DNA from 3 places in the Marinobacter sp. V032 genome. Region 2 is predicted to be linked to each of the others. Evidence: predicted binding sites of a transcription regulator. Region 2 holds the regulator's gene; each other region holds the start of a gene.

Region 1 (10,677 bases), on a different contig from region 2:
GCGACACATGGGAAGTGGTCTTATCAATCAGTTGGCTGACATACCCTGCAAGCTCTTCCTGCAGTGCATCAATCGACTTAACACTGCCAAATTGCCGCGCCATCCAGCGCTTCGTGAGAACACGAGCGACACCCGGGGCCAGTCTGGTGAACGTGGGCGCTTTGAAACGACCAATCAGGTCAAGGAACTCGCGATCATTGATCAAGCGGTCCAATGCGGCCGGAGCTTCGCTGTCTTTGTAGGGCCGAATCGCCTCGAATGCCTGCATGGTGTCCTTAAATAGACGTTTGGAATTGGCGCCATTGTAGCGCGCATTGCCAAGATTCGTAATTTTCGTGTCAGGGCGACACCTTCGCCCTACCTGCACCTAACCTCTTTGGAGGCCCTGCCGAGCCGGCCAAGTGCTCCGCATTGTACATATCTGAGAGGCTTATTGCCCAAATAAGCAGGCTGGTCGGTGCCCCGGATTTCCCAGGCCTGCCTTAAGCTTCCGGGAGGCGAATCTGGTATGATCTGCTGCGGTATTTTGTGGCATTTGTTTCCGGCACCTCCATTGCCTCGTATAGCCATCGACTCTTATTCACCGACACTCAGGTCTACCTATCCATGCCACCACTGGCTGCGCCCACATCGCCCAATCCCGACGCCCTTCGAGCCAAGTCAGCTGACGTACTGCACAAGGTTTTTGGCTTTGAGTCTTTCAGGGCCCTGCAGGGGGATGTCGTTGACGCGATCGTTCAGGGTCGGGACGCACTGGTGCTAATGCCAACCGGGGGCGGTAAATCCCTGTGCTATCAGGTGCCGGCGCTTGTGCGCCCCGGGGTGGGTATTGTGATTTCGCCTCTGATCGCGCTGATGCAGGATCAGGTAGCCGCGCTGAATCAGCTTGGAGTCCGGGCCGCTTTCCTGAACTCAACACTCTGGCCAGACGAAGCGCGGGATATTGAGAATGCCTTGCTCAAGGGCGAACTGGACCTGCTTTATTGTGCGCCCGAGCGGTTATTACAGCCCCGGATGCAACAGCTTCTCCATCAGGCACCTTTGGCCCTGTTTGCGATCGATGAAGCCCACTGCGTTTCCCAGTGGGGTCATGACTTCCGTGAAGATTATCTCGGGCTCGACATTCTGGAACGTGAATTTCCCGCTGTTCCAAGGATCGCGCTCACCGCCACTGCCGATGAGCGCACGCGCAAAGAAATTGCCACGCGACTTCACCTGACCGATGCACAGCATTTCATCAGCAATTTCGATCGTCCCAATATTCAGTACCGTATTGCCCAGAAGGACAATGCCAACAAGCAATTGCTCGACTTTATCAAGCAGGAACATGACGGTGATGCCGGCATTGTCTATTGCCTGTCTCGCAACAAGGTAGAGGCAACAGCGCGCCTGCTGAGCGATAAGGGTTATCGTGCGCTGCCCTATCACGCAGGCCTGCCGGCTGAACAAAGGGCTGCGAACCAGGAGCGTTTCCTGAGGGAAGACGGCATTATTATCGTGGCGACCATTGCCTTTGGCATGGGCATCGACAAACCGGATGTCCGCTTCGTGGCCCATCTTGATTTGCCTAAAAGCATCGAAGCCTATTACCAGGAAACCGGGCGCGCAGGCCGGGACGGCGCCCCTTCGACAGCCTGGATGGTCTATGGCTTGCAGGATGTCATCAAAATCCGCCAGATGCTTGAGGGCTCACCCGGCAACGATCAATTCAAACGGGTTGAACGCGATAAACTCAACGCAATGCTGGGGCTTTGTGAAATCACATCTTGCCGGCGTGAAATGCTGCTGCGTTATTTTGGCGATATTCTGGAAAAGCCTTGCGGCAATTGCGATACCTGCATTGAGCCACCCCAGACCTGGGACGGCACCGTGGCTGTTCAGAAAGCGCTGTCCTGCGTATTCCGAACCGGCCAGCGTTACGGGGTCAGCTATCTGATCGATGTCCTGCGCGGAGCTGATAACGAGCGAATCCGCTCTCAGGGGCATGACAAGGTCAGCACGTTCGGCATAGGTGAAGATCTGTCCTCTAACCAGTGGAAAAGCGTCTTTCGCCAACTTGTTGCCAATGGGTACTTGCAGGCGGATGCCGAAGGTTTTGGCGGCCTCGTGCTGACTGAGCTTTGCCGCCCTCTGCTGCGCGGTGAAACGACCCTGCAGCTGCGAAAAGACCCGGATAAAAAGCGAAGTAAACGTAATGGGTCGGGCAGCCGCAAGTTTGAAGTCAGTGATCCAGATGGATGGGAGGCGTTACGGGCGTGCCGTAAACAACTGGCAGATGATCAGGGCGTACCGCCCTACGTGATTTTTCACGATGCGACTTTACTTGAAATCCTGGAACGCCGGCCGCGGTCTCTGGACGCAATGGCCGATATCAGTGGTGTTGGCCAGGCTAAACTCGATCGTTATGGGCAGGCGTTTCTCGACACACTTGAATCGATTACGCCTGCCTGAACCTGACCTCATTCAAGCCCGGTAAATCCTTTCTTTTTTACGCGATAGTGAGCTGTGGAGCGGGCGACGATCTCGCCTGTTTCATCTCGCAACTCGCCGGTCAGCGTAAAGGCCGCCCTTCCAGTAGCATCCGATTCCTCACGGATTCTCGTTAACTCTGCATCGGTGAGGCTCATTTCAACAATGACGTCAGTGTCTGACGGTTTCAGAAATGCCAGTGTCATTTCTTTCAGGATGGGTACGTATGCCGGCCCAAGATCAAACAGGGTCAGAACCCCACCCGGGATCTCTGCGACCACAAAATAGGCCCCGGCATAGAGGCTGCCAAAATGGTTTTTGTTGCCTTTGATGGCGATTCGCGCCCGCACATAACCGGTCCGCACCTCTTCCACCGCAAACCGGTTTCGGGGCGCAAACGGAATAGCAGAGCCCACCAGCCGATTAACAAACGCATAGCCACCCCGTCGCTTTAGCCAGATAACCGGCTCGCTCAGTCCGTTGTCGGGGCCAAGTTCTGCTAACCAGTTCCCGGTTAAATCAATCATTCGGTCCATTATCTTCATGGATTTACCTTTCTTTACTTATTATGGGTTCAGCTAGCCCATTGCGGCGCTACAATAATACCAACAAGCTCTTGCTGTCACGGGCGCCACACGGTTTGGCAAGTCGCGCACTGAGCCTGGGTTTTCTGATGCATTGCATAGGATATGCTGCTTTGTCGCAAAAGGATCGATACAAACCGCTGTTGCTCGCTCGCTTGCCACAATCGGGCTGTTGGCGCCATTTTTGGCATTGTTCGTCTATGAGCATCCGGAATCGCCCTGCCCGCAATCGTTGGCGGCTCTTTTTGCTAACGGCGCTGGTGCTTTGGCTGCCCGCACACCAACCGCTCGCAGAACAGGTCCGCGCACTGCCGACCACCTCGGTGATCCTCTGGTATCGCAACTATGATAGCCCTGCGATCAAGGCATTGCTGGATCTGGCGCTCAGAAAAACACCCGAGTACGGCCCCTATCGCATCGTCCGCAGCAGCGACATGAACCAGGGCCGGGTCCTCAAAGAGCTTCAAAACGGAAACTCATCAGTCGTTCAACTTGCCAATGTCGCATCAAGCCCTGAACGTGAAGATGCGCTTCTTGCCATTCCCATTCCTATAGATGCTGGCCTGCTGGGCTATCGCGTCTGCGTAACGACCCGCAAGATGCTTGAGCGGTTCAAGGGAATCAATCGACTGGCTGACGTCAGGGAGCGCAATATCCGCTTTGGGCAGGGCCGCCACTGGCCCGATACGCGTATCCTCAGAGCAAATGGGCTGGATGTTGTGACCCACCCGCGCTTTGAAACGCTGTTTGACATGCTCGAAGCCGGCCGCTTCGAGTGCTTTGCACGCGGCGTAAGCGAAGTCGCCTTTGATCTTGAGCTCAAGAACAATCCGGATCTGGTGGTCGAGCCAGATCTTCTGTTCAGCTACATCATGCCGTCCTATTTCTTCGCAGCAAAACACGATCATGTTTTGGCGATGCGAGTGCAGCTCGGGCTGGAACGGGCGATCATGGACGGCAGCTTTGCAGTTTATCTGGATACCTTCTACGCCAAACCTATCGAAGACCTGAGTTTGTCATCCAGAACTGTTTTGCACTTGGGAAACCCATGGTTACCCGCCGAGCCAGGCGAGTTGGGCGACGAAGTCATGCAGCAAATGCGGATGCGGATCCAATTGGGTCAGTAATCAGTTTAACCTAGTAAACGACAAAGGCCCGGACAACGCTGTTCTTTCAGCATCGTCCGGGCCCAGTTGGTTAGGCCCTGGTTGAATACAGCGGCCCGCTATACCTTGAAGCGCGAGACGTTCCGTTGCAGGTTGCGCCCGATATCATCAATTTTACCGCTATAGACATCGTTTTCGCTGGCCGCTGCTGCAGCCTCCTGCCCCTGATCTGCAATCCGGTTGATTGAGGCATTCAGCTCTTCGGAGACCGATGTTTGTTCTTCGGATGCGGTCGCGATCTGAGTCGTCATATTGCTGATCGACGTAATCGCTTCAGCAATGCGGTTCAGAGAGTCCATTGCATCCTGAGCCTTCTCCATGCTGACGTTCGACACAGCTCGTGAAGCCTGCATCACGTTTACCGCGTTGGCTGCTCCTTTCTGCAGCCGGTCGATCATCGCGTTGATTTCTTCTGTGCTGTCATGCGTGCGGCGTGCGAGGTTGCGCACTTCATCGGCAACCACGGCAAAACCGCGCCCAGCATCGCCCGCCCGGGCAGCCTCAATCGCAGCATTCAGCGCCAACAGGTTGGTTTGCTCAGCAACACTCTGGATAACTTCGAGAATACTGTTGATGTCAGTGACATCCTGACCCAGGTGCTCAACCACGTCCGCCGCAGCGCCGATTTCCGATGCAAGACGTTCAACTGCATCACGAGACGCTTTAACAGTCTCCTGCGTCTGCTGAGCATCATGGTCCGCCCTGGTTGAGGCGTCAGCGGTTTGCTGCGCATTCTGGGCGATCTCGTTGGCAGCGGCAGACATCTCGTTGATGGCGGTCGCCACCATATCGATCTCTGTCTGCTGACCTTCGACGCTCTTGCGGCTGGCGCCGGCGGTTTGTTTCAGAGAACCCACAGCATCACTCAGCTCAATCGCACCGCGCTGAACGTCGCTCACCACCGATTGAACGTTCGTAATAAAAGCATTGAAGCTGGCAGCGGTCTGACCAAATTCGTCATTACTTTCCATTGCCAGACGCTGGGACAAATCCGCATCACCACTGGCGATATCAGCCATGGCGTCGCGCAGTGAATGCACCGGTTTCATCAGAATACGGATCGCGATATTCACCAAAACCAGTGTCAGCAATATCCCTACAGCCGCGATGATCACGCCCGTGATCCGCGCACTATGAATGGGCGCCATAATCAGATCGTCATTGGCAATCGCGCCCAGGTACCAGTCAACACCACGGGCGCCTTTGATCTTGTGGAAACTGACTCGCCAGTCGGCGTCTTCAAAACGGTAATTATTCACACTACCGTCAAGGCTGGGCGACTCGCCGATCAAGGTTTTAACCTTTTTCCCAATCAGTTTTCTGTTCGGATGGTAAAGAACGGTGCCATCTTTATTGATCAACATGGCGTAACCGGTTTCTGCGAGGGTTGCTTCGGCAAGAATCCGTTCAACACTCTCAAGCGTGATGTCACCGGCCACCACTCCCCGGTAATCACCTGACTTGACCGGAACGACCGAAGACAAAATCATACTGCCAGTTGAGACATCAACGTAGGGTTCGGTAAACGTCGCCCGGTTTGAGCTCAAGCCAAGCTTGTACCAGGGGCGAGTCCGGGGATCATAGTCATCCGGAAGAGTCGCCGCACTCTCAGCGGACGGCATCAGCGCGAACCCGTCAGCGCGCCCCACGTAGACATCCACGAATCCGCCACCTTTTGTTGATGATTGCAGCAGTGCTTGAGCCTGACGATCACTATCTGCGGATTCCAGCGCAACGGCGGTCGCTTCCGTAATATCCAGCCGACTATTCAGCCAGATGGCTACGCTCGCCGTATTCTGGGCAATAGCATCGTTTATCATCGCCTCGACATAGGTATCAGTGGTACTGACCAACCGCCGATCGCTGATAAAAGCGTAAACAGCAATAATCACAACCAGAAGCGCCGCAACAGCGGTTAGCAGCTTCTGGCCAAAGGTAAAATTGCGCATGAGGAGCATCCTGACGGAGAGTTTCGTTATCTTGGATTCGTTATAAGTGACATTTCGCACTAGCGCAGACAGTAACGGCAGTATTTGTCCTGGCCTTGAATTGGTAAATCGGCCGACGCAGATATAACTTTAGCCCGATCTGTTATCCTGAGAACCACTACATTCGCTGATTTATCGCGGGAGACCTGCCGGAATGGCTCATGAAGAACTTCATTTGAATCTCCGTAACCTCACTCTTGAAGATTACGGTCCGCTCAAGATCCTGATGGATCGAATTTATGATGACATTGGCGGTGCATGGCCCAAGGACACCATCAAAGCACTGGTCGAACAGTTCCCCGATGGACAAATCTGCATAGAAGATAATGGTGAGCTGATCGCCGTTGCGCTCACGGTGAGCGTCCAGTACGAGCGCTTCAGTAACCCGCATACCTATGATGACCTGATCCTCAAAAACGAAAAGATCTGGCACAACGCCAAGGGCGACGCGCTCTATGGGCTGGATGTTTTCATCCACCCGGATTATCGCGGTTACCGTCTTGGGCGCAGGCTTTACGAAGCCCGCAAAGAACTGTGCCGCTCGCGGAACTTCCGTGCGATTCTCGCCGGGGGCCGGATTCCCAACTATCACAAGCATTCAGAGCAATACACGCCGGCGGAATATATTGAGCGGGTCGATCGCAAGGAAATCTACGATCCAATTCTGACGTTCCAGCTATCGAACGATTTCCAGGTCACCCGGTTAATGCATAAATACCTTCCGGAGGACGAAAAATCATTGGGTTATGCCACACTTCTCGAGTGGAATAACATCCTGTTCACGCCCCCTGCGTCGGTGCTCAAAACCCGTAAAACCCAGGTGCGGATGGGCGCAGTGCAGTGGCAGATGCGCGAATTCACATCAGTAGATGAAGTGCTCAAGCAGGTCGAGTATTTCGTTGACGCACTCTCAGACTACAAAAGTGACATCGCGATCTTCCCTGAATTCTTTAACGCCCCACTGATGGGCCTGACGGACCAGATGGATCAGACCCGCGCCATCCGCTTCCTTGCTGGCTTCACCCAGCAGTTCAGGGATCAGATGTCCGAGATGGCCGTCAGCTACAACATCAACATCATCACTGGGTCGATGCCTTTACTGGACAACGACCGCGTCTACAACGTGTCGTATCTATGTCATCGTGATGGCCGGGTTGATGAACAGCGCAAGGTCCATATCACGCCTCACGAACGGCGGGATTGGGTAATTGAAGGCGGCAACAAATTCGAGGTCTTTGAAACCGACGCCGGACGCGTTGCGATCATGATCTGCTATGACATCGAATTCCCTGAGCTGGGTCGTATCGCAGCAAGCCAGGAAGTCGACATCATCTGCGTGCCCTTCTGGACCGACACCAAGAACGGCTACCTGCGCGTTCGACATTGCGCTCAGGCACGGGCGATAGAGAATGAGTGCTATGTGGTGATCACCGGCAGCGTCGGTAACTTGCCGAAGGTGGAGAACCTGGACGTGCAGTACGCGCAGTCTTCGGTGTTTTCACCCTCGGATTTCGCTTTTCCCCACGATGCGGTGATGGCCGAGACGACACCCAATACCGAAATGATCATGTTCTCGGATCTTGATCTGGAGAAGCTCACGTTAGTACGTAACGAAGGGTCGGTCACCAACCTGAAAGACAGACGTACTGATCTGTATTCAATTGAAACGACCTCTAAAGACTGACCCCGCTTTACATCGGGCCAGACTCAAGCCAGGAAATCTGGCCCGATGTGCCACACCTTTGACTTGATGTTCGCAGTCAAATAGTTAATGTACACAGCTGATCATATTGCGAAATTGAATTCGTTTGTCTAAAGTTTAAACGATGACGCGGCGTCACTGATCCGATACCTGATAGCATCGATTCGTGAAACCATGTAAAAATGCAGCCAAGTCCTCTCGTAATCTCCTTTTTCTTCGAAAGCTTTAACGGCCGAGGCCCATGGACCGAATTGACCTGAACGTGCAAGACCCTCTACCTGATCTTCTGGCGCGCTTTCGCCTGAAGCGGGGGTTATTTCGCAAGGAAATGGTTGAATCCCGGTTATTTGGCCTTGATCAGTACGGTTGCGTTCTGAAAACCGATAAAGTCTTTGAACCCGGCGACACCCTTCAGTTTGATCTGGTTATGCAAATGCCCTTCGAGGATATCGAAGCCGAAGCACTTCAGGGTTTGGTCGTCGAAGTCAAAAAACACTGCAGCAATTTCTTCTATTCAATTGATTTTATTCAGTCTTCAGCGCGGCAGAGCTCAGAACTCAGCGAAAAACTCGGGCGTATTCAGGAAGTGCTTGATCGGAAGCAGACCCTGCGTTCCCGACGTGGTCGCCAGGGCGCTGATTTTTCTCCAACGCATTGATTGCAAGACGCGCTCTAAAGATTGGTCGTTTTTTCAGCAACATGCGCTACGCTGAAGACAGCAGGCGTTATTCTTTGACCTGGCACAAGGACGCGTCCCGCGTATTCCGCAACAATGTCATACTTCCACTTTATTAATACCTGACCACTACTGAATGAAATGGGGATTTTGATCATGGCGAAGAAAGAAAAAGCTGGCGTGGACAAGCTGGTAAAGAAAGTGAACAAGGAATTTGAAAAAACCTCCGGTCAACTCGAGAAGGTGATTGGTGACGCTTTGAAGCAGTTCGATTCGCTGCAACACCAGGTGCAGGAACCGATCAGAAAGCTCATCGACGAAGTAGAGAAATTACGTGAGCGCGAAATGAAGCGCTTTAATGAAGAGCTCGACCGGCGGCTGAGTGAATTTCACGAGCTCCAGCAATCCTTGCTTGAGCGTGTAGGCCTTGCCAGCAAGGAAATTGAAAAGACGTCTGAAAAAACAGCCGCTAAAGCGAAGAGCGCTGCCACTTCAGCTAAATCAAAAGCAAAATCAACGGCAAAACCTGCTGCATCCAAAGCAAAAGCAGCGGCCAAACCGGCAGCCAAAAAATCGTCTGCCAAACCTGCTACGGCAACTAAAGCCGCAACGTCAAAGCCAGCAGCGAAAAAAGCGCCGGCCAAAGCGGCTGCTAAGCCAAAAGCACCCGCTAAGCCCAAGGCTGTCGATCTGAGCAACCTCACGCTGGTAAAGGGCGTTGGGCCTGCCACGGCAAAGAAAATGCAAGGTATGGGCATTAGCTCAATCAAGCAAATCGCCAATCCGACAGCGGCTGAGCAAGACAAGCTGAAAGAGTTCTCCAGCATGAAGGGATATGACAGCTGGTCAGCCGAAGCAAAAAAGATTGTAGGCTGATAACAGGGCGAGGCGACCCCCAGCGGGTCGCCTGTCACTTCACAGTCACCTTGCCCACCTCCTGTTTTCCTGATTCCGCCTTTCCGTTTTTCGTTCGATCCTGCAACGCGTATGATAGCCGGGCCTTTTTGCCCGTTTTCGGATAACACATGTCGGAGAATCAATGCTGACGCCTGCTCAACCGGTACTACGTGATATCGTCCTCGTTGGCGGCGGCCACAGTCATGTCGGCGTTCTCCGCTATTTTGCAATGAATCCGCTGCCCGGCGTCAGGCTTACATTGATTTGCAGGGACACCCACACCCCCTACTCCGGCATGCTGCCCGGTTACGTCGCAGGCCATTACAGCTACGATGACGTGCATATCGACCTTAGCCGGCTGGCGCAATTTGCCGGCGCCCGCTTTTATCGTGGCGAAGTCATCGATATTGATCGCGACAGAAAACTCGTTCACTGCAACGGCCGCCCCTCCGTGCCTTATGATCTGCTGTCCATCAACATTGGTTCCGCACCTAAGGTCGATGGCATTTCGGGGGCTCATGAGTTTGCGACCCCGGTAAAGCCGATCCACGGATTCAATCGTCGCTGGCTCGATATCCTCGACCGTATGGATCAGCATTCGGGCCCACTGAGCATCGGTATCGTTGGCGCCGGTGCTGGCGGCGTAGAATTAACACTGGCCATTCAACACCGACTTTCCAACGAGTTCCGCGCACGCAACCGAAGCCTTGAGTCACTGCACTTTCACCTTTTCGATAGCGCTAAATCAATTTTACCGACACACAACGACAAGGTCCGGGACACTTTCCATCGGATTCTGGCTGATCGCGGTGTTCACCTGCATCTGGGCAATGCAGTCGATCGGCTGGAAAAAGGCACCCTGCATACTGCCGACGGACAGACGATCGAACTGAACGAAGTTTTATGGGTAACGCGAGCCGGCGGCCCTGCCTGGCTTAAACGTACCGGTTTCTCGCTCGATGACGACGGCTGCATATTGACTCGGGACACTTTACAGACTGCAGATGACGATACTGTCTTCGCCGCAGGCGATATCGCCCATGTCACGGATCACCCCCGGGAAAAAGCAGGTGTTTTCGCCGTAAGGCAGGCTCAGCCGCTAGCGCTTAATCTGGCCCGCGTTGCCCGGGGAAAATCGCCCAAACCGTTCAAGCCACAGAAGCAATGGCTGGCGCTGATCAGCAGTGGCGATCGT
Region 2 (10,677 bases):
GAACGTTGGGGGGCATTGAACACGCCGGTCAGTGTTTCAGACAGCACTTTGTACTTGCCCTCGTTGACCGAAGAAACGGAATACATCACCACAAAGAATGCGAACAGCAGGGTTATAAAATCAGCGTAGGAGATCAGCCAGCGCTCGCTGTTATGCATATCCTGTTCTTGTCTACGCCGCCGTTGCCGCATTGCGATCACTCCGGTTTACTGGATAAACCCGCGCAGGCGGAGTTCAATGGAGCGGGGATTCTCCCCCTCTGCGATCGCGATAATCCCGTCTATCATCATGTCCTCATAACGGGACCGCTGACGGACGATAGACCGCAGCTTGTTAGCAACAGGAAAAAACAACAGGTTGGCGAGGGCGACCCCGTAAATCGTCGCCACAAATGCGGTTGCGATGCCGGCGCCGAGCGTGCTGGGATCTTCCAGATTGGTCATGACCTGAATCAGACCCATAACCGCACCGATGATGCCGATCGTTGGTGAATAGCCTCCCATGGCTTCGAACACCCGTGCAGCTTCCAGATCGCTCTGTTCGCGCGAATCCAGATCAACTTCCATAATATTGCGTATGGATTCAGGTTCCGCACCATCGACCAGCAATTGCAGGCCTTTGCGGGCAAACTTCTCCGGTTCTTTCTCTGCCAGCCCTTCCAGCCCCAGCAAACCCTGTTTGCGAGCCCGAACGCTCCAACTGATGACCTTGTCGATCCCGTCTTCGAGACCGATATAAGGTGGCACAAATACCCAGCGAGAGATCCCCGCAGCCCGTTTGAGTATGGGCCATGAGGTTTGCAGAATGGTTGCTGCCAGCGTACCGCCAATCACAATCAGGGCCGCGGGGCCGTTGAACAGCGAACCAAGAGCACCGCCTTCCAACAGGTTACCGCCAAGCAAGGCTGCGAATGCGAGAATGACACCCAGTATGCTGAGAAAATCCATCAGCTCACGCCTTCGGTCAGCCGTGGACAAAACTCTTCCAGCGACAGCACTTCATCGCTCAGTCCCGCCTTCGCTACAGCCATCGGCATGCCATAAATGACGGATGATTTCTCATCCTGCGACCAGACAACACCGCCGCCCTGCTTCACCATCCGGCAACCTTCTTTTCCGTCGGCGCCCATCCCGGTCAGGATGATGCCCAGGGTTTTACCGGGATAGCTGCGAGCCAGGGACCCAAACGTGACATCTACACAGGGCTTGTACGTCAGGCGGTCATCACCCGGCAATATCCGGACACGGCCGTGAGGCCCCTTGTTTTCGATCATCATCTGCGTGCCACCCGGCGCCAGCAACGCAAGCCCGGGCCTGAGGCTATCGCCGTCTTCTGCCTGTCGGACCTCGATCTGGCAAAGCTTGTTGAGGCGGTCTGCAAAGGCTGGAGTAAAGCTGGCAGGCATATGCTGAACCAGCACGATGGGCGCAGGAAAATTTGAACGTAATCCGGTGAGCACCCGCTGAAGCGCGATCGGTCCACCGGTTGACGTGCCGATTGCCACAACACTGAAGTGCCGTGGTGCCGCCCGCCGGCCAGGGCGCGCCGGTTCAGGGTTCGCAGCTGCGGACGCCCGGCGAACCGGCGCAACCGGTCGTTCCGGTGCTTGCGGCGGAGGTGTTCTGCCAGGAGCGGAGCGGGCTGCAGGTGACGGCGCCGCGCTGGTGCCGGGTCGACTGCGGGCAACACTGACAATCCGGTCTTTCAGGATGCGCTGCAGGTCGCTGGAGTCGCGGGCAATTTCTTCAAAATTCTTGGGCAGGAAATCGACAGCGCCGGCATCAAGCGCATCAAGGGTGACCCGGGCGCCTTCGTAGGTCAGCGACGAAAACATCAGCACCGGCACCGGACGCCGGCTCATGATCTCACGAACCGCGGAGATGCCATCCATAATCGGCATCTCATAATCCATGGTGATCACGTCTGGCTTGAGCGATTCCGCCATCTCAACGGCTTCACGACCGTTGGTCGCCGCACCGATAACCCGAATGTTGCCAGACGCATTCAGTATCTCGGTCAGCCGCTTGCGGAAAAAACCCGAATCATCAACGACGAGGACAGAAATCGTCATGCAGGAGCCTTATCAGATTAGCCGTAGTGTTGAAGCAGACTGGGTACATCAAGAATCAGTGCGATTCTGCCGTCTCCGGTGATGGTGGCGCCTGACATACCAGGGGTGCCGTTCAGCATGCGGCCCAGAGGCTTGATTACGACCTCCTCCTGGCCAACCAGCTGATCCACCACAAAGCCCACCCGTTTGGTACCCATTGCCACAATGACCACATGGCTTTCGGTCGTTTCAGGCTCACTGCTGGCGCCATGCACCAGCCACTTCTTGATATAGAACAGTGGGAACACCTTGTCCCGGACCACAATACATTCGCGCCCATCGACAATGTTCTTCTTGGTCAGATCAAGGTGGAATATCTCAACCACGTTCACCAGCGGCAGAGCAAACGACTGGTCTCCCAGCATGATCATCAGCGTCGGCATGATCGCCAGCGTCAAGGGCACCTTGATGACAATGCGGGAGCCCTTGCCCATCGACGACTCGATGTTGATCATACCGTTGAGCTGGCCAATTTTGGTTTTGACCACATCCATGCCAACGCCACGGCCGGACACATCTGAAATCTGCTCCTTGGTTGAAAAGCCGGGCGCAAAAATCAGGTTAAAGCATTCGGTTTCTGTCAGGCGATCTGCGACATCCTGCTCAAACAGCCCTTTCTCAACCGCCTTTCGGCGCAGGACATTCGGATCCATCCCCGCGCCATCGTCTTCAATCACCAGCAGTATGTGATCACCTTCCTGCTCTGCAGACAGGGTGACAAGGCCGGTACGCGGCTTGCCCGCTTTTTCCCGCACATCTGGCAGCTCGATGCCGTGGTCGACCGAGTTGCGCACCAAGTGAACAAGCGGATCCGACAAGGCCTCAACAAGGTTTTTGTCGAGATCGGTGTCTTCACCGTGCATCACCAGATTGATTTCTTTTTTGAGGTTTCGCGCCAGGTCCCGGACAACACGGGGGAAACGGCCAAACACCTTTTTGATTGGCTGCATCCGGGTCTGCATTACCGCCGACTGGAGATCGGTTGTAACCACGTCCAGGTTGGAGACGGCTTTTTGCATGTGCTCGTCTTCACTTGCTCCCCCCAGACGCTGAAGACGATTACGCACCAACACCAGCTCGCCCACCATATTCATGATGTCATCGAGGCGTTTGGTATCAACCCGCACCGTCGTCTCGCCAGCCGCCGCAGGCGCAGTTTTGGCGTCGGGTTCATCGCCACGCGCAGCGGGCGCAGCCGGTTGTTTGGCAGGCTCAACTTTTTTCGCTGGCTCCGCTTTCTTCTCGGGAGCCGGCTTGGCCACTTTTGGCGCAGGTTTTGGCGCCTCAGGCTTTTTACCTTTTCCGTGCAGGTCGTCCAACAGTGACTCGAATTCGTCATCGCTGATCAGGTCGTCGTTGCCGCCTGCTGCACTGGCTTCAGGCTCGGCTGCCGCAGCCTTGAACTGGCCTTTGCCATGAAGCTCATCAAGCAGCGACTCAAACTCGTCATCGGAAATCTCGTCGCCGCCCGCCGCTGGCGCACTGGATTCAGTCGCAGGCTTTGATGCAGGCGCGCCGCCGGAGTGCTTCCCTTTACCATGCAGATCGTCAAGCAGGCTTTCGAACTCGTCATCGGAGATCTCGTCTGCGCCACCACCGGTTGCAGGTTCCGGCGTTGCTGCCGGCGCATCCTTACCCTGAAGCGCATCCAGCAGCTGTTCAAACTCGTCGTCGGTAATATCCCCGTTCTCGGCAGCCGGTTGCTCAGGCTCTGAGGCTTCTTCGGCCACAACAGATTCAGGCTCAGCCTCAACTTCAGCAGCCGACTCGCCCTCGACCTCAGGTTCGGCCAGCGCGTCAAGCGCTTGTATCAGTTCGGGAGCGGCGGGTGTAGGGTCTTCCTGGTTGCGGACCTGATCAAACATCAGGTTGACGTTGTCCAGTGCCTCAAGCACCACGTCCATTAATTCAGAGGTCACTCTGCGTTTACGATTACGCAGTGTGTCAAACACGTTCTCGGCGGAATGGCAGCAACCCACCAGCGCATCAAGCTGCAAAAAGCCGGCGCCGCCTTTTACCGTGTGGAAACCGCGGAAAATGGCATTCAGCAACTCACCGTCGTCCGGATTGCGTTCCAGATCGACCAGTTGTTCAGACAACTTCTCCAGTATCTCGCCAGCTTCTACCAGAAAGTCCTGAAGAATTTCTTCGTCAGCATCAAACGCCATGCGGAATCCTCACTCAAAATCCCAGACTGGACAGCAGGTCATCAACATCGTCTTGCCCGGATACGACGTCTTCGCGCACTTCGGCATTCATTTGCGGGCCTTCGCCCTTCTCGATACCCGATTTTTTGGATGCATCGGGGCCAAGTTCATGCACGGTGCCGGTGATCTTGTCGACATGGCTGGCCATCACCACCAGGCTCAACATCTGATCTTCCACTTCTTTCACCAGCGCGGTGACTTTCTGAATCACCTGACCTGTCAGGTCCTGAAAATCCTGAGCCAGCAGTATTTCGGAGAGGTGGCCATAGAGTACTTCTGCGTCAGTCGCCGTTTTCTCGAAATAAAGATCGAGGCGGTGGTAGAGTTCGCGAAACTCGTCTGCTTTCATTTCACGCCGGCGCAACTTTGCCCACTCTTCGCGAAAGGCTCGCGACTGCTCGATCATGGCCTGCGCCTTGGGCATCGCCTCTTCGACCAGATCCATCGTGCGGTTGGCCGCTTTGCCTGTCATCTGCACCACGTATGCAAGGCGATCGGACGCATCTGACATCTTCGACAGTGCTTCGTCCTGTTCGGCGTTCTGCGGATCAATCTGAAAATTGCGAATGGCTTCGTGCAGACTCCGGGTCAGTCGCCCCACTTCCTGATAAAGGCTCTGATCGCGCACATCATTCAATTCGTTGATCAGGCCCATCGCTGCAGCATAATTGCCGGCGTCAACCTGCTCTTTGAGCTGATCGGCCTGAAGGTGCAGCTTTGCAACAACGTCAGCATCAAGCGCGCCTTTATTGTTCGTTTTTTTGCTCATGATCGACGCTCAGCTTACGACTGGATTCGTTCGAAGATCTTCTCGATCTTTTCCTTCAGCACAGCGGCCGTAAATGGCTTGACCACATAACCGTTGACCCCCGCCTGCGCCGCCGCAACGATCTGATCGCGCTTGGCTTCTGCCGTTACCATCAGCACTGGCAAGCTTTTCAAAGCATCATCAGCCCTTACCGCTTCCAGCAACTCGAAGCCGGACATGCCGGGCATATTCCAGTCGGTCACCAGGAAATCATACTTGCCGCTTTTCAGCATCGGCAGCGCGGTGTTGCCATCATCGGCTTCATCGGTATTGGTAAAGCCAAGATCCCGCAGCAGGTTCTTGATGATCCGACGCATCGTGGAAAAGTCGTCCACGATGAGTATTTTCATGTTCTTGTCCAATGGGACCTCCACTGATTACAGTCCGCAATGCAAGGGGTTATGACCTTGCAACCAAGTCTAGCAGTCATATCCAAAAGCACAGTCTATTCGTTAAGAGCAGTGCAATCTGTATGAAATTAGTTACCAAACGCTAAAAATTTCAGGTACTTAATTCGTCTTGCCAATCCGCCAGCCTGGACTTGAGCCTCAAAGCCGCCTGGCTGTGTATCTGACTTACCCGACTCTCACTGACCCCGATAACAGCACCAATCTCTTTCAGGTTCAGTTCTTCCTGATAATAAAGATTGAGCACCAGCTTCTCCCGCTCGGGAAGCTCATCAATAGCCTCGGCCAGATTCTTGCGAAACGCACCTGAAGAAATGTTTTCGTAGGGCGCATCCGCAACGGCATCTACATCGTCTATCGGCAGCTCGCCCGATTCATTTAGCTCATCGAGACTAAATAATCGGCCGCCGCTGCTATCAGCGAGGCATGAGTAGTATTCGTCGAGGGACATTTCCAGCTCGTCCGCCACTTCAGCATCCTGGGCTTCACGCCCTTTGCGGTTTTCAACGGTGCGGATAGCCTGGGCGACACGACGGGCATTGCGATGGACGGAACGAGGCACCCAATCGCCTTTGCGGATTTCGTCAACAATGGAACCGCGAATGCGGATGCCGGCATAGGTTTCGAAAGAGGCGCCTTTGGTTGCCTCGTATTTCTGGGCGGCTTCAAGCAAGCCGATCATTCCGGCCTGCATGAGGTCTTCAAGCTGCACTGACGCCGGCAAACGGGCGAGCAGGTGAAGGGCGATTTTTTTGACGAGCGGCGCATGTTGCTCAACGAGCTGATGGGGACCGCGTTCGCCGGTACGATTATAGATTCCCAGGCTTTTTACCAACGTCATGAGTCCGGATTACCTGTTATTGTTCAGACGACCTTCATGCGGCTGTGCTCTTGGGATGGGGCACAGTCTCAGGCATCTACCAGACGTTCAATGAAGAACTCAAGATGCCCGCGCGGCGAGGATGGCAATGGCCATGCGTCCACCTTTTGGGCCAGCGCCTTGATAGCAAGTGAGGCTTTGGCGCGAGGATAGGCGTCAAGCACTGCGCGTTGACGTTGCACCGATTTTTTGACCGCCTCGTCATAAGGCACTATGCCTACATATTGTAGCCCAACATCAAGGAAACGTTCGGTTACCCGCGTGAGCTTTTCATAGAGGTGCTTTCCTTCCTGCTCATTGCGTACCTGATTGGCAAGAATACGAAAACGGTTGGTGCCGTAATCCCGATTCATCAGCTTTATCAAGGCGTAGGCATCAGTAATGGAAGTGGGTTCATCGCAGACGACCAGCAGAAGTTCCTGCGAGGCACGCAGAAAACTCACTACAGATTCGGAAATACCGGCAGCGGTGTCAACAATCAGAACATCGATCTGATCGCCCAATTCGCTAAAAGCATTAATCAGTCCGGCGTGCTCCATGGATGACAGCTGCGTCATGCGCTGAGTGCCTGACGAGGCCGGCACAATTTTTATACCGCCCGGGCCATCAACCAGGACATCCTTCAGGCTGCACTCCCCCGACAGGACGTCAGAGAGATTGTGCGTTGCGGTGACACCCAGCAGTACGTCGATATTTCCCAGGCCAAGATCAGCATCCAGTACGACAACCCTGCGCCCCATCTGGGCCAGTGCAATAGCCAGATTGACAGAGACATTGCTCTTGCCAACGCCTCCCTTGCCGCCTGATACGGCGATTACCTGAACCGGGTTTGCTCTACTCATACCGGATGCGGTCTCTCACGACGAATTGGATCCATATGGCCGGCGCTGTGCCAGCTACTTTTGTAGTCTCGCGCCTGTTTTACTCCAGACATCCGATATCTGTCAGCCGGCGTTATTCCTGTACTTTATCCCTGTACGTTCTGTTTCTGCGCCATCATTGTTTCCGGTCAGGCACCTTCGGCGGCAGGCGCAAGCTCCCGCGCTTCGCGCAACCTTTCGACACCCAACTTGACGAGCGATACGGCCTGCGCCGAATGGATATCCTCCGGAATCTTCTGGCCATCTGTAAAGTACGCCACCCGAAGCCCGGTTTCCATAGCAAATCCAAGTACTTCGCCAAGTGTCAGTGCTTCATCAAGTTTGGTCATGATGCAGCCCGCCGGATTCGCCATCTTATAGCAATGCCATGTGGATTTCATAATACGCGGCTGACTGGTCGCCGCCAGCACCAGGTATGGGCGCACCGGGTGGTAGCTGGAAGCAAGTTCATTCAGTTGCTCCTGGTGCCCCCGGTCTGATTGAGTCAGGCCTGCAGTGTCAATCAAGACCAGTCGTTTATCCGACAGGTCATCAAGAATCTGATCCAGCGAGTGGCTTTCGTCAACAACCCTTACCGGCACGTTCAGTATGCGGCCAAACACAAATAACTGCTCGTGGGCCGCGACCCGGTAGCGATCGGTAGTGACCAGTGCAATTGAGTCAGCACCGTGACGCAACACGTAACGTGCCGCCATCTTGCCGATAGTTGTCGTCTTGCCGGAACCGGTAGGGCCGACCAGTGCCACAATACCGCCCTCTTCAATGACTTCCTGCTGCTGGGTTTTAACCCCGGCGGCCAGTGTTCTCAGCGCTTTCTTCCAACCTTCGTCAAGACGACCGGAACCGTGATTGTGCGAGAGGGTCGCCGCCAGCTTGGACGAAAGACCGAACTCTTCCAGACGCTCACGCAATCGCTGCTGACTGGCATCAAGCGCCTTGGAGACGGATGCGGGTTGGGTGGCGGAAGAGTCGGGCGCACGACCGCTGACCATGTCCCGCAGATTGTGCAGCTCTGCCCGCATGGCCTCGAGTGCAACCTGGGTCGCATCCTGCTGGGGTTCAGGCGCAGCAGGCGCGTTATCCTCCGGCATTGAGAAGTCCGGCACGGGTTGCTTGATCTGACGACGCCCACGAATATCGCGAATGCGATCCCGCGAGCGCTCGAGCTCCTGCTCCAGCCGCAGGTGCTGGTCAGCCTGCATTTCCGCCAGTTGCGAGCCGTTGGTCGCTTCCATGGCGGCGCTGCCCAAACGCTGACGCGCCAGATTTTCGTCGTAGTTCAGTGCCGTCACAATTTCGACGCCACCGTCTACCCGACGGTTTGAAAGAATAACTGCGTCTTCGCCCATATCCAGACGCACCATCTTCAGGGCTTCTGTCATAGTTGATGCAAAGAACCGTTTTACTTTCATGGTGAGCTACCTCCGGTGGTGCCGGTTATCCGGCGCCGCTGTTCTTTACGACCTTTTACTGGCCGACCGATGCGACAATCGTAATCTGTTTGTTATCCGGCACTTCCTGATAAGACAGAACGTGCAGGCGTTCAATTCCGTAGCTGGCGAACCGCGCCATCGCATGCCTGAGCGGGGCCGAGACCAGCAGTATTGCTGGCTTGCCCATCATTTCCTGGCGCTGGGCGGCGTCCTGTAATGACCGCTGCAGCTTTTCAACCATATTGGGCTCAAGCACCAGGCCAATATCATCCTGGCCGCCAGATTGTTGACTCTGTTGCACTGACTTCAGCAACATCTGTTCCAACTCTGGATCTAGCGTGATCACAGGGATTTCAGAATCACTGCCGCTGATGCTCTGGACGATCATCCGCCGCAGTGCCTGGCGGGCGGCTGTAGTCAGTACACGTGCGTCCTGGGTTTTCGGCTGCACGTTAACGATGGCCTCGGCAATCGAGCGCATGTCGCGGATCGGCACTTCTTCTTTCAGCAGGCTTTGCAGTACTTTCAGCAGCAGACTGATGGTGAGCGTGGTTGGAACCAATTCCTCTGCAAGCTTTGGCGAGATTTTTTCAAGTTGTTCCAGCCACTTCTGGACCTCTTCATGTCCCAGCAGCTCATGGGCATGCTTCTGAAGGATCTGGTTGAGGTGCGTCGCCACCACGGTGCTGGCATCCACTACGGTATACCCCAGCGTTTGCGCCTGATCTTTTTTGTCCGGTTCAATCCACGAGGCATCCAGACCAAACGCCGGATCTTTGCCTTCGATGCCCTCAATTTTGCCGAACACCTGCCCCGGGTCGATCGCCAGTTCGCGATCAGGATGAATCTCGGCTTCAGCCAGCGTGACCCCCATCAACGTAATGCGGTAAACGTTTGGCATCAGGTCCAGGTTGTCGCGAATATGAACCGAAGGCATCAAAAAGCCGAGATCCTGCGACAGCTTCTTGCGCACACCTTTAATACGGGTCAGCAGTTGCCCACCCTGGGTCTTGTCCACCAGCGGAATGAGGCGATACCCCACCTCAAGCCCAACGATATCGACCGTGGCGACATCATCCCAACCCAGCTCTCTATTTTCAGAAGGCCCGGGCAATGCATGGGGTGCGCCTTCGCCACCGTGAGGTCCCGCTGCCGGCGATGCTGTGCGGGGTACACCGGTTCCGCCGCGGGCCGGGAATACGCTGTCGTCTTCTTCGGTCTGGGCCTGCTTCTTCCAGATCAGGTATGCCGTACCAGCGGAAAGAAAACCCAGGCCGAGAAACGCAATGTGCGGCATACCCGGAATGACACCCAGAATAATAAGGATGGCAGCGGCAATAGCCAAAGCCCGAGGTGCTGTGAACATCTGGGACAGGATCTGCTGACCCATGTCCTGACTGGAGGTGACGCGCGTCACCATGATGGCAGCTGCAGTCGACAGCAACAGCGACGGAATCTGGGCGACCAGACCGTCACCAATGGTCAGAAGTGCATAATTGCGCATGGCGTCAGCGAACGACAGATCGTGTTGCATCATGCCAATGGCGACACCACCTACAAGGTTGATCGCCAGAATCAGCAGGCCTGCAACTGCGTCACCTTTTACGAACTTGCTGGCACCGTCCATTGAACCGTAGAAGTCAGCTTCCTGCGCGATCTCGGACCGGCGGGCCTTTGCGTCGTCCTGATTAATCAGGCCGGCGTTCAGGTCAGCGTCGATAGCCATCTGCTTGCCGGGCATGGCATCCAGGGTAAATCGGGCGCTCACTTCCGACACCCGGCCAGCGCCTTTGGTGACAACCATGAAGTTGATGATCATCAGGATCGCAAACACCACGATACCGACCGCATAGTTGCCGCCGATGAGCACTTCACCAAAGGACTCGATCACCTTACCGGCAGAAGCGCCGCCTTCATGGCCGTGCAGCAGAACAATTCGCGTAGAGGCAAC
Region 3 (10,677 bases), on a different contig from region 2:
CTGTCGATCGGTACGCACATTGACGCTGGCGCCGGCGGCACCACAGACCACCAGCGGTCCGAAGACCGGGTCGCGCGTGATCCCCACGCTGAACGCAATGCCCCCCAGATGTTGATAAGTCCGCTGCACTGCGAATCCCAGAAATCCGCTGCTGGGGTAATGCGCCCGATACTCTTCCAGTAGCACCCGACAGGAATCGATGATGGCGTTTTCGCTATTGAGCCCCTGGATCGTCGCTTTATACCGGCCCCGACCTGACTGCTCCTCCATAAAGGGATGGCAACCGCGTTCATGGATCAGCGTAATGTCGATTGGCCGGCGCTCAACCTGGAATGTCTCAAGCACGCCATCCACGTCATCGCAGTAGAGTGTGTTGACTGTGCGCAAGCCGTAATCCTGAATCACCGCCCGCGCTTCACTGTTCGACAAGTGATTGCGACCGGAGCGATGCGCTTTCATAACGATTTTGCGGGCTGTTGAACGGTCCAGATAATGATCGGTAAATGATTCCGGCGTTTCGCGCAGCAAGCGCTGAACCCGCTGGTGATTCACGTGCTGCATAAACGCCGTCACAGCTTTCTCGGGAGAGAAAAACGACGGAATGCCCACTCGATAGAACTCGTCCCGGGCATCCAGCACCGTGCTTTGCCCCAGCCAGCAGGTAAAGATGTTCAGTCGCGTGCCTTTGCTGGCCTGCACTACAGAGTCAGCAATATGAAGGCTGTCTTCGGTCAGGCTCGGGGCATACATCACCAGCACGTTGGACACATTCGAGTCTTTAGCCAATACCCTCAGCGTATCCGCGTACAGCGTCGGTGAAGCATCGTAGCCCAGATCGATCGGGTTCTTGCGGGTCCAGTACGAGGGCATCAATTTGGCCAACGCCTCAATGGTATCGTTTGAGAGACTGGCCAGCTCCCCCCCCAAAGCCGACAGGCGATCAACTGACAGCACCCCCGGGCCCACGCCGTTTGCCATAATCACCAACTCTTCCCTGCGCACCGGGCGCATTCGGGTGAGTGACTCAAGCGCATCGAACATTTGGCCGAGGCCATCCACTCGCAAGACGCCCGCCCGTCGCAGAACGGCATCGTAGATCGGATCTGTTCGCGAGATACCCATCGGCAGCTGTACCGGCATCCATTCGGATTCCGGTACACGTCCGCTTTTGACGGCAATAACCGGCTTGGTTCGGGAGGCCACTCGCACCGCCGACACGAACCGGCGAGGGTCCGGAATATTCTCGATATGCAGCAAGATGGCCCGACAACTGGGGTCCTGGGCCAGATAATCGATCAGATCATCGTGACCGATATCCATCCCATCGCCCAGAGTCAGAAAGTGAGAAAAGCCGACGCCACGAGCGAAAGCCCAGTCGATAATTGAGCTGGCGATCGTGCCGGACTGCCCCACAAACGCAACCTTTCCGGGCAGAGCGCCCATATGGGCATAGGTGGCGTTCATGCTGCGCGACGGCACCATCAACCCGATCGTGTTGGGCCCCAGAATACGAATGCCATATTCCCGCCCGGCATCGCGCACGGAATACATCAGCGGCTGGCCGGTTTTACTGTGTGCACGGGACATACCACCGGTCATGACTATCGCCGTTTTGACACCGGCTTCGCCGAGCTGACGCACCATGCGGGGTACGGTTTCAGGAGGGGTACAGATAATCGCCAGATCCGGTGAAATTGGCATCTTTGAGACTTTATGGAAGCACTTAACCCCGTGCACTGTCTCGTAGTCATTGCGGTTAATAACCATAAGATCACCGGGAAAACCGCCGGACATCAGGTTTCGCAGCACCATCCCGCCCAGGTTGGTGGCGCGCTCGGAAGCCCCCACAATCACAATGGACCCGGGATTAAACAGGCTTTCCAGATAACGTGTGCCCACAACGTGCTCCCTATAAACCAAATATCATCTTGATGACTCTGATCGTAAAGGGAAAGTCGGACAAATCAATGTCGTTCTGATAAATATACCGGCAATCAACGAATTTAATGCGCGTATGAGCTAGCTTAAAGAAGCGCAGCGCAATAGCGACAAGACTGATACCATGGCCTTAAACGGCATGGGGCTTGAACGGCCGCCCGGATTGGACCTGCATTTTATGACAACCGCTTTTTTTTCCCACGATGACTTCCAGAAACACAATATGGGGGCTGAACACCCCGAGTCACCGGAGCGTCTTATCGCGATTATCAGCTATCTGGCTGATATGAACCTGGGCAGTGAACTGGACTGGGTGCGACCGGAAGAAATCACTCGGGATCAGCTCCTTAAAGTACACCCGGAAACCTATTTACGGCAGCTCGATATGATGCAGCCAACCCAGGGCCGGGTTTTCACTGATCCTGACACCGCGATGATGCCCCATACCCTGCGTGCTGCGCGGCTCGCTGCCGGCGCCAATGTGCAAGCCGTTGATATGGTGCTGTCAGGCCAGGCAACCAACGCCTTCATCGCGGCGCGACCACCGGGTCATCACGCTGAGCGCGGCAAATCGATGGGGTTCTGTTTTTACAACAACATCGCGCTGGCAGCGTACCATGCCCTCACCTTTCATGGACTTGAGCGGGTTGCGATAGTGGATTTTGATGTGCACCAGGGCAACGGTACCGTCGATATCGTTCAGGGAGATGAGCGAATCCTGATGTGCTCCAGCTTCCAGCACCCTTTCTACCCACACTCCCACGTGTACCGTCAGCCCGAGAACATTATCAATAGCCCTATCATGGCGGGCACATCAGCCAGCGATTACCGCAAGAAAGTGGAAGCCGACTGGTTGCATAAACTTCAGGATTTCAAACCGCAACTGGTGCTGGTCTCGGCCGGTTTCGACTCTCACAAGCTCGACCCGATGGCGAATCTTGAACTGGAATCGGCGGATTATCGCTGGTTGACCGATATGCTCACCAGCGTCGCTCATGACACGGCGAATGACCGAATCGTCTCAACACTCGAAGGTGGCTATCATCTAAAAGCACTGGCAGAGGGTACCGGTGCGCATCTGGAAGGATTGGTTGCGGCGGGTTAGGCACAAAAGCGGAAGTTCCCTATCAGGAGCTTCCGCTTTCAAACAGACCTGCCAGTGCTTTGAACTCAGACAGCAGCCTGCTGCTGATTCCCCGCTGCCTGCTCACGAATGCCATCCCAGCCATCTTTAACCTGGCGCAGCAACCGGCCTACTTCATCCAGCTTACCCGCATCGTTGTGACGATTGGCTTCGAAAAGGGTCCGCTCCATATAGTCATACAGCCCTTCAAGATTAGCAGCCAGTTCCCCGCCCTTTTCGAAATCAAGAAAACTGCGCAGACCGCCGATAATCTCGATTGCCTTGCTGATCAGGCGACCTTTGCCTTCGTAGTCATTTGCCTGCATGCGGGCCTTGGCCATATTGATTCGCTCCAGGGCACCGTTATACAAAAGCTGAATCAGCTTGTGCGGGTCCGCATCGGTGATGCTGGTCTGTGTGTTAACGCTCTGGTAAGCCTGCAAACCGTTCATAAGTAACCTCTGCTACGATCCTGTGCGCGGATCAATTGCTGTTGTTCTGTGGTGCCAGCGCTTCAAGCTGCTGGGTAACGTAATCCCGAGTGCTGTTGAGCTTGGCAATCAATGAATCGGCCGCCGAGAACTGGGCAACCAGCCGCTCCCGGTAGGACTCAATACGTTCATTCAACTGAACGCGATCTTCAGCGATGCTCGCCAGTTCGTCCTGCAGCGTGTCTGTGCGCGTTTCAATAGCGCCATCCGCACCAACAATGCTGGTGACCAGATCGACAGCCCTGCCACCGACACCCTCTATAAATGTGAAACTGCCACGTGGACCTGTTGAACCACCGGTAATCTTGATCTCGAGTCCCGCTGCCGAGCCGTTGCCATCAACGAAAAGGTTTTGCCCTTCGCCGGTGGCTTGCTGTCCGCCGACAGTACCGGCCACATCTTTACCCGGAGTACCGGTCTGGACGCTCAGGCCAAGATCAGCCGCGCTATTGGTATCAACGGCCGTAAGGCTGACGTTTGAATTGCTGCCATAAGAACCGGATGAGAATGACAACGCCCCTGTTGCCGCATCCACACCAACCGTGATGGACTTCCCCGATGCACTTAAAGCGCTGCTGTTATCAAGCTGAGACTGAATCTGTGTAGCAAGTTCTTCACGGGTATAGGTACCGGCTGCCAACTTGATACTTACCGAGGTTTCACCATCAACCTTGAATGAGAGCGCATCATTGTCATCATTGATCGTAACGTTACCAGTGCCAGCACTCGCGCCCTGAAGCGAACCTTGTGTCGCGATCTGGGTAATGTTGACAGCGAAATCGCCGGCTTCTGTGTTAATTCCGCTACGGACAAATTCGATCTGCTCATCCGATGCGCGGCCCTGCTCTGCGAACAATGCGGTCACATCGTCTGGATTCTGTTTCAGCTGCGTCTCAAATTTCTCGCGATCAAACGTCAGTGCACCGGTTTTGTAGTCGGTGGTAATGCCGACATCGGCCAGCGTGCGTACCGAGGCATTTTCGAGGCCAGGCACCACACGGGTTAACACCTCACGCATCTGGCTCTGAATGGTTCGAATCGTCGCATCGCCGGATAACAACCCACCCTGCTGGGTTTCCGAGTTGTAACCCGACAGCGCCTTGACGGTGTCCTGCAGTGTGTTGAACTTCTCAACGAAGGTAGCCACGCGATCTGCAACTGCAGACGTGTCCTGTGCAACTTTGACTGTTGAGGTAACCCCTTCAGCCTTCACTTCAAAGGACAAGCCGTCGATGACGTTTTCGATGGTGTTGGTCGGCCGGGAAATCGTGATGCCATTCACCTGAACCACGGCATCCTGAGCAGCAACGGTTTCGGTCAGATTGCTGGTAGTGGCGTTAAACGCAAACTGGGACAGGCCCGAGGCGTCCGTGTTGTCGCTATCTGAATCATTAACAGTGATTTCGATGGCGTTGTCGATGCCGGTCTCTTCAGACGACAGCACCAGGCGGAAACCGTTACCGGTATCAACAACACCTGCGGTCGCACCCACGCCGGCGTCATTGATCGCGTTCGCCAGACCTTGCAGCGTATTGTTGGAACCGTCGACTGTGATGGTTTTGGATTCGCCACCGACATTCAAAGTGATCGATCCGGTGCCAATCGATGTCGCATCTTTGTCGGCAAACGTACCGGAAGCAAGCGACTGGGACTGAGCCAGACTGTCGACCTTGACCGTGTAATTGCCGCGGCTCGCTTTCGAACTGTCCAGCGTCACTGTGACGTCATCATTTGAAGACGAAGCAGAAAAAGATTTGAGATTGTCAGGCGAACTCAGCTGACGCATGGGCAGGCGCAGTTCTGTGACGGCACTCTTCAGTGTGCCGTAGGCTGAAATAAGAGCCTCCGCGCGCTGCTGATTAAAGTCCAACCGGTTATCTGACGTCTGACGCTCAGCCGCAACCAGCTGATCAATCAAATCTGACGTCAAAACCCCTGAACCAATACCGACTGAAGAAATACCTGCCATAACGAATGCCTCCTCAAGAAGGCGTGCTACCCATTTAATTACGTATCGGCGGCTAACGGCAAAACTTTGCCTCCGACCACCGCATTTTTGTAACAAACTGTGCCGGCCAATAAAAATATAGTACGCCTGACCCGCTTGAGCCGCCACGTCGCGATCAACACAAAGGTTATTTGCGCCTCTGCTATATAAAACCGGCCAGAGGCCTATGACCTTAGCCCGTTTAAAAACAAAACACCGCCGGCTTCTCACGAAGGCGGCGGTGCTGAAATACCGTCATTTAATACCGGAATGCAACCGGCAAGGCTTCACACTTCGATATTAAATAACGTCAGCGGTTCATCCTGCTGCAATTTTTCTGCCAACCTCAAAGCCACATCATCAGGAATCTGGCGAATAACTTTGTCCGTCTGCTGATCAACAACCCGGACAATGGTCTTGCCTGAGCCGTTATCGACCTCAAAATGAAGATCGCGCTGAACGGTTTGCACAAAGTCATTAAGCTGGGATACCGCCTGATTGAGCGATTCCCCCTGCACCTTCTGCTTATCCTCCTGCGCTGATGCCGATGTTGTCGGCGGCGCCAGGGACATCACAGTCGATGCGGCTGACTCCTGGACTCGAGCGGAAGGCTTGACTCCTTCTGCCTGAGGTGACGTGGACGCCCGAGCCGGTACCTTGGTCGAAACCAGGGTCAGATCCGTGCTGTTCAGGTTTACGTCATTCATAGCTCACCTCACTCTCCAGAAACGGCGGAAGCCGGCTCCCCTCTATTTAGAGTGGAAGCCGGCCGGTGCCGCTATGCCCCTGTTACTGCAGGAGAGACAGAACCTGCTGTGGACGGGCGTTAGCCTGTGCCAGTACCGAGATACCTGCTTGCTGCAGTACCTGAGACTTGGCCAGCTTGGCGGTCTCTGAAGCGAAGTCCGCATCCAGAATCCGGCTCTGTGCTGCTGACAGGTTCTCAGAAGTAGTCGCAATCGCATCGATAGTCGATGTGAAGCGGTTCTGGATCGCACCCAAATCAGCTCGCTGGCTGTTGATAGTGCTCAGAGCTGCGTCGATAGTGTCGATTGCAGCGTTAGCGCCCTCGGTAGTGGTGATGTCGATGGCCGCTACCGATTGCAACTGCCCGCCTTTAGCCGCACTGATAACTTCGGCACTAGCACCGGAAACGCTAAATGCACTAGATGAGCTGTATTCAACCGCACCAGTGATCAGCGTATTGTTTGCAGCGCCATCCAAATCCGTTGTAGAACCAACAGTGGTGCCGTCAGGGTCAAGGACATTTACGGTTACACTTGTATCTGCTGAATCGGTCGTGAAGTTCTGAATCGCGACATTTGAACCAGTAGAATTTTCAAGTTTTATCGTATCGTTTTCTACAACTGCAGTAACACCAGTTGTCGCGGATGCATCGTTGATGGCTGCAGCCAAGGTGCCCAAATCTCCGCCACCTACAGTTGCCGCGATGCTAACACTTTTCCCTTCATCACCAATCAAGTCAAAACTAACCGTTCCGTCACCGATACTGCTCAAAGTAGCTGAAGTGCTCGCTTTCGCTTCTACGCCAGTACTAGCCGTCTTCGCATTTACTGCTGTCGCGATGTCGGCTGCAGAAGCACCAGCTCCGATCGCAACTGTTTCGGAAGCACCGTTGCCTGAGATGGTGAGATTTTCTCCCGTTACACCGTTAGTGGTGGGCGCAGTTGCGTTGGCCGCTGTCGCATTTCTCAGAAGCGTCCCTTCAGAGTCAGCAGTGTAGTTACCGATATCAGTACCGCGAGCACTGCTCAAAGATACGTTGATAGTCTGGTTAGCGTTAGCGCCAACCTGGAACTGGGCGTTAGCGAAATCACCGTTCAGCAGCGTTTGGCCGTTGAAGTTGGTGGTGTCCGCAACACGGTTCAGCTCAGCCTGCAGCTGGGTAACCTCAGCCTGCAGTGATTTACGGTCTGAAGCAGAGTTGGTGTCGTTAGCTGACTGTACTGACAGTTCACGGATACGCTGAAGCAGATCGCCTGCCTGACCCAGAGCGCCTTCAGCAGTCTGTGCCAGCGAGATGCCGTCGTTCGCGTTACGCTGAGCAACACCCAGGCCACGAACCTGTGTATCAAAGCGTGAAGAGATAGCCAGACCAGCCGCATCGTCTTTGGCTGAGTTGATACGCAGACCTGAAGACAGACGCTCAAGAGCCTGATCAGACAGTGACTGAGATTTGCTCAAGTTGTTCTGAGCGGAAAGTGATGCAACGTTAGTGTTGATACCGAGAGCCATGATGCTTCTCCTAAACCTGTTTAGTTTCTCTTGAAAGAGGTCAGGCGCCCGGTCATTTGGTTTGGTACGCCGCCCTGCTGAAATGCTTAACGGCCCTGATTAAGAATCCTTTAGGTGGGTTTAGCGATTATATTGTTAAAGAATGTAATTCCCTCTCAACATCCTCTAAAAGCGGGGAATAAAGCGGCAATGCTCTGCCGAATTTCCGTCGCCCCGTCGCTCAAACCCGCTTCATTAAAAACCTGAAAATCAATATTTTTCAATATATTAAAAACAAAAAACAAAAACTGGCACGATTTAAGCTTTAAGCCCTGCAAACGGTAATTCCATGAATTCAGGCCGGTAGGGCGTCCTTTTGATCGGGCACTTGGCTTCCGGCTTCTCTTTTAGAGTAAGGAGAACACCATGCCTCAGATCATCAATACTAATACGGCGTCGCTGAATGCTCAGCGCAACCTGAACAGCACCCAGCGTGATTCGGATACAGCATTGCAGCGCCTTTCTTCAGGTCTGCGTATCAACTCAGCCAAAGACGATGCGGCTGGTCTGGCGATCTCCGAGCGCTTCACGTCGCAAATAGATGGCCTCAACCAGGCTATCCGTAATGCCAATGACGGCATCTCGCTGGCACAGACCGCAGAGGGCGCGCTGGGCGAATCAGGCAATATTCTGCAGCGAATCCGTGAACTGGCTGTTCAGTCGGCCAACGCCACAAACTCGGCCTCTGACCGTCGTGCTTTGCAGTCCGAGGTCAACCAGCTCAAGCAGGAACTCGAGCGCGTTGCGACGACAACCGAGTTTAACGGGCTGAAGCTGCTGGATGGCTCGTTCCAGGCGCAGAAATTCCAGGCTGGCGCCAACGAGAATCAGACAATTTCAGTATCGATTGCGGGCGCCAAAACCACCGATCTGGCAAACAATACCGCTGATGCCGCCAACACAACGGCTCGCGTGGGCACCGGCTCCTCGCTGGCAGCTGCGGCTGATGCCACTGCAGCAAACGGCATCGGCGGGCAAGACCTGACGATATCCAGCTCGCTAGGCAATGCCACGGTGACAATTGCCGCCGGCGATACGGCGGCCGAGATCGCAGCCAACATCAACAGCAAGATCGAGACAACAGGCGTCGAAGCCAAGGCGCGGACAACTGCTGAACTCTTCAATCTCGGCGGCACTGGCACCGTCTCCATGACAATTTCCAGTGGCGGCGAGAAAGCCACTGTCTCTGCACAGATTGATGACGTCACTGACCTGAGCCCTCTGGCACGAGAAATCAATTCGGCTGCGGGTAAAACGGGCATCACCGCCGAAGTACAAGATGGTCGCCTGATATTCACTCAGGAAGAAGGTAAAGACATTCTGGTTGAAGATTTTTCAACCAATGCCGGTACCGCAACCGCAAGCTTCAAAGGTGAGGCAGAAGCCGATGGCGACGCGATAACACTGAGTGGCGCACCTGCCTCGACCACCGACAGCACCCGTGTCTCAGGTCAGATCACCTTTGACTCGTCATCCAGCTTTGCAGTGTCATCAAGTATTACAGCTGCAGCTGGCAGCATTCTCGATACCGCTGCGGCGAATACAGCAGTTGGTTCCACAACTGAAGACGTGAGCGGTATCGATATCAGCACCTTCCAGGGTGCTACGGATGCACTCGCAATTGTAGACGCAGCACTCGAATCCATCAGTGGCATTCGAGCTGATCTCGGTGCGGCACAGAACCGGCTGGAATCCACTATCGCGAATCTGAGCACCACGTCCGAGAATCTCTCGTCCGCCCGCTCCCGTATCCGCGATGCGGACTTTGCTGCCGAAACCGCAGAGCTTGCCCGTACCCAGGTACTGCAATCTGCCGGCCTGTCGGTACTGGCCCAGGCAAATGCCCGGCCACAGCAGGTATTGCAGTTGCTGCAGGGCTAATTCCGCAGGCAACAGGCACCCACAAAACGGTCAGCACTTGCTGGCCGTTTTTTTGTTTCAAGCCCCGCCAACTTCAGACAATCCCATTAATTATTAAATAGTTAAAAGCATTCCTCTCAGACCAATAACTGGCACACCTTTCGCTACACCCTCATTAACCACTGCATAAAACATTCAACACTGCAGATTATTGCCGCTTCAGATAAACGCGGCGCGGAACAGACGAGGTGATCCATGCACGCTCAGCATCAAACTCAACAGTCAGTACAGAACAAGGCCGAGATTGCCCGCCTGTTGCTTCAGGCCAATGACGCCTATGGCGAATCCAACAACCCTCGCCAGCGTTACGCGCGTCGTCTTGAGGCCCGGCAGGAGAGCCGCGAGCTGCTTGAGAAGATTGCGACCATGGCGCCTGATAATGCGGCAGTCTACGGCCTGCTGGGCCGGATCGAAATGGACGAGGGACGGCTGGATCGCGCACAGCTGCTATTTAACCAGAGCCTGTCGATTAATCCGGACCAGGCCCAGCAATACACCAACCTGGGCTACTGGGCGCTGACATCTGACCGCCCTGCTCTGGCTGAGCAGTATTTTCAGGAAGCCCTGAACCGTGACCGGCAATCCGCCGCCGCCTTCTGCGGCATTGCCCATGCCAAGCGCCAGCAGGGCCAGTTTGATGTAGCCTATCTGCACTACCGCAAACTGGTTCAGCTTGATCTGAACTGGCCGTCGGTTTTCAGCGGCATGGCCACCTGCGCCAGCCATCTGTCAGTTGATCGTGCCGATACGGAACTGGCTCAGGATGCCATCCGGTTGCTGCAGCGTTCAGATTTGCCGCATCAGGTCCTGGGGGGCTTCGTCGCGGGGATCATCCGCCAGCAATACGATCTGGACAACCCCGCTGCCCGCATCATTCTTGATGCCGCCAGTGATGATGAACTGTTGCTGCTGGCTCTGGAAAA

Evidence for each region. The regulator FliA, encoded in region 2, starts transcription of late flagellar genes. The targets are predictions, from matches to a motif close to CTAAAGTTTNNNNNNNNNNNGCCGNTAA.
Region 1: a site for FliA is predicted at 6,274-6,301, ahead of ACUN9X_RS11490 (methyl-accepting chemotaxis protein). Genes of this name have one in related genera too.
Region 3: a site for FliA is predicted at 5,564-5,591, ahead of fliD (flagellar filament capping protein FliD). Genes of this name have one in related genera too.

The regions. Positions count from the first base shown of each region.
Region 1 is NZ_JBQXYE010000001.1:2,521,106-2,531,782, reverse strand. It holds gene ACUN9X_RS11510 (1-acyl-sn-glycerol-3-phosphate acyltransferase) at 1-268, opposite strand, end outside; gene recQ (DNA helicase RecQ) at 607-2,451, shown strand; gene ACUN9X_RS11500 (PaaI family thioesterase) at 2,460-3,014, opposite strand; gene ACUN9X_RS11495 (hypothetical protein) at 3,254-4,180, shown strand; gene ACUN9X_RS11490 (methyl-accepting chemotaxis protein) at 4,279-6,168, opposite strand; gene ACUN9X_RS11485 (bifunctional GNAT family N-acetyltransferase/carbon-nitrogen hydrolase family protein) at 6,362-7,891, shown strand; gene ACUN9X_RS11480 (hypothetical protein) at 8,151-8,567, shown strand; gene ACUN9X_RS11475 (hypothetical protein) at 8,742-9,461, shown strand; gene selD (selenide, water dikinase SelD) at 9,625-10,677, shown strand, end outside.
Region 2 is NZ_JBQXYE010000004.1:52,504-63,180, forward strand. It holds gene motD (flagellar motor protein MotD) at 1-191, opposite strand, end outside; gene ACUN9X_RS16100 (flagellar motor protein) at 207-947, opposite strand; gene ACUN9X_RS16105 (protein-glutamate methylesterase/protein-glutamine glutaminase) at 947-2,071, opposite strand; gene ACUN9X_RS16110 (chemotaxis protein CheW) at 2,089-4,278, opposite strand; gene ACUN9X_RS16115 (protein phosphatase CheZ) at 4,292-5,086, opposite strand; gene cheY (chemotaxis response regulator CheY) at 5,101-5,487, opposite strand; gene ACUN9X_RS16125 (RNA polymerase sigma factor FliA) at 5,627-6,373, opposite strand; gene ACUN9X_RS16130 (MinD/ParA family protein) at 6,442-7,254, opposite strand; gene flhF (flagellar biosynthesis protein FlhF) at 7,422-8,705, opposite strand; gene flhA (flagellar biosynthesis protein FlhA) at 8,761-10,677, opposite strand, start outside.
Region 3 is NZ_JBQXYE010000001.1:2,005,539-2,016,215, reverse strand. It holds gene ACUN9X_RS09245 (bifunctional acetate--CoA ligase family protein/GNAT family N-acetyltransferase) at 1-1,899, opposite strand, end outside; gene ACUN9X_RS09240 (histone deacetylase family protein) at 2,117-3,043, shown strand; gene fliS (flagellar export chaperone FliS) at 3,109-3,513, opposite strand; gene fliD (flagellar filament capping protein FliD) at 3,545-5,521, opposite strand; gene ACUN9X_RS09225 (flagellar protein FlaG) at 5,827-6,246, opposite strand; gene ACUN9X_RS09220 (flagellin N-terminal helical domain-containing protein) at 6,329-7,795, opposite strand; gene ACUN9X_RS09215 (flagellin N-terminal helical domain-containing protein) at 8,201-9,715, shown strand; gene ACUN9X_RS09210 (tetratricopeptide repeat protein) at 9,950-10,677, shown strand, end outside.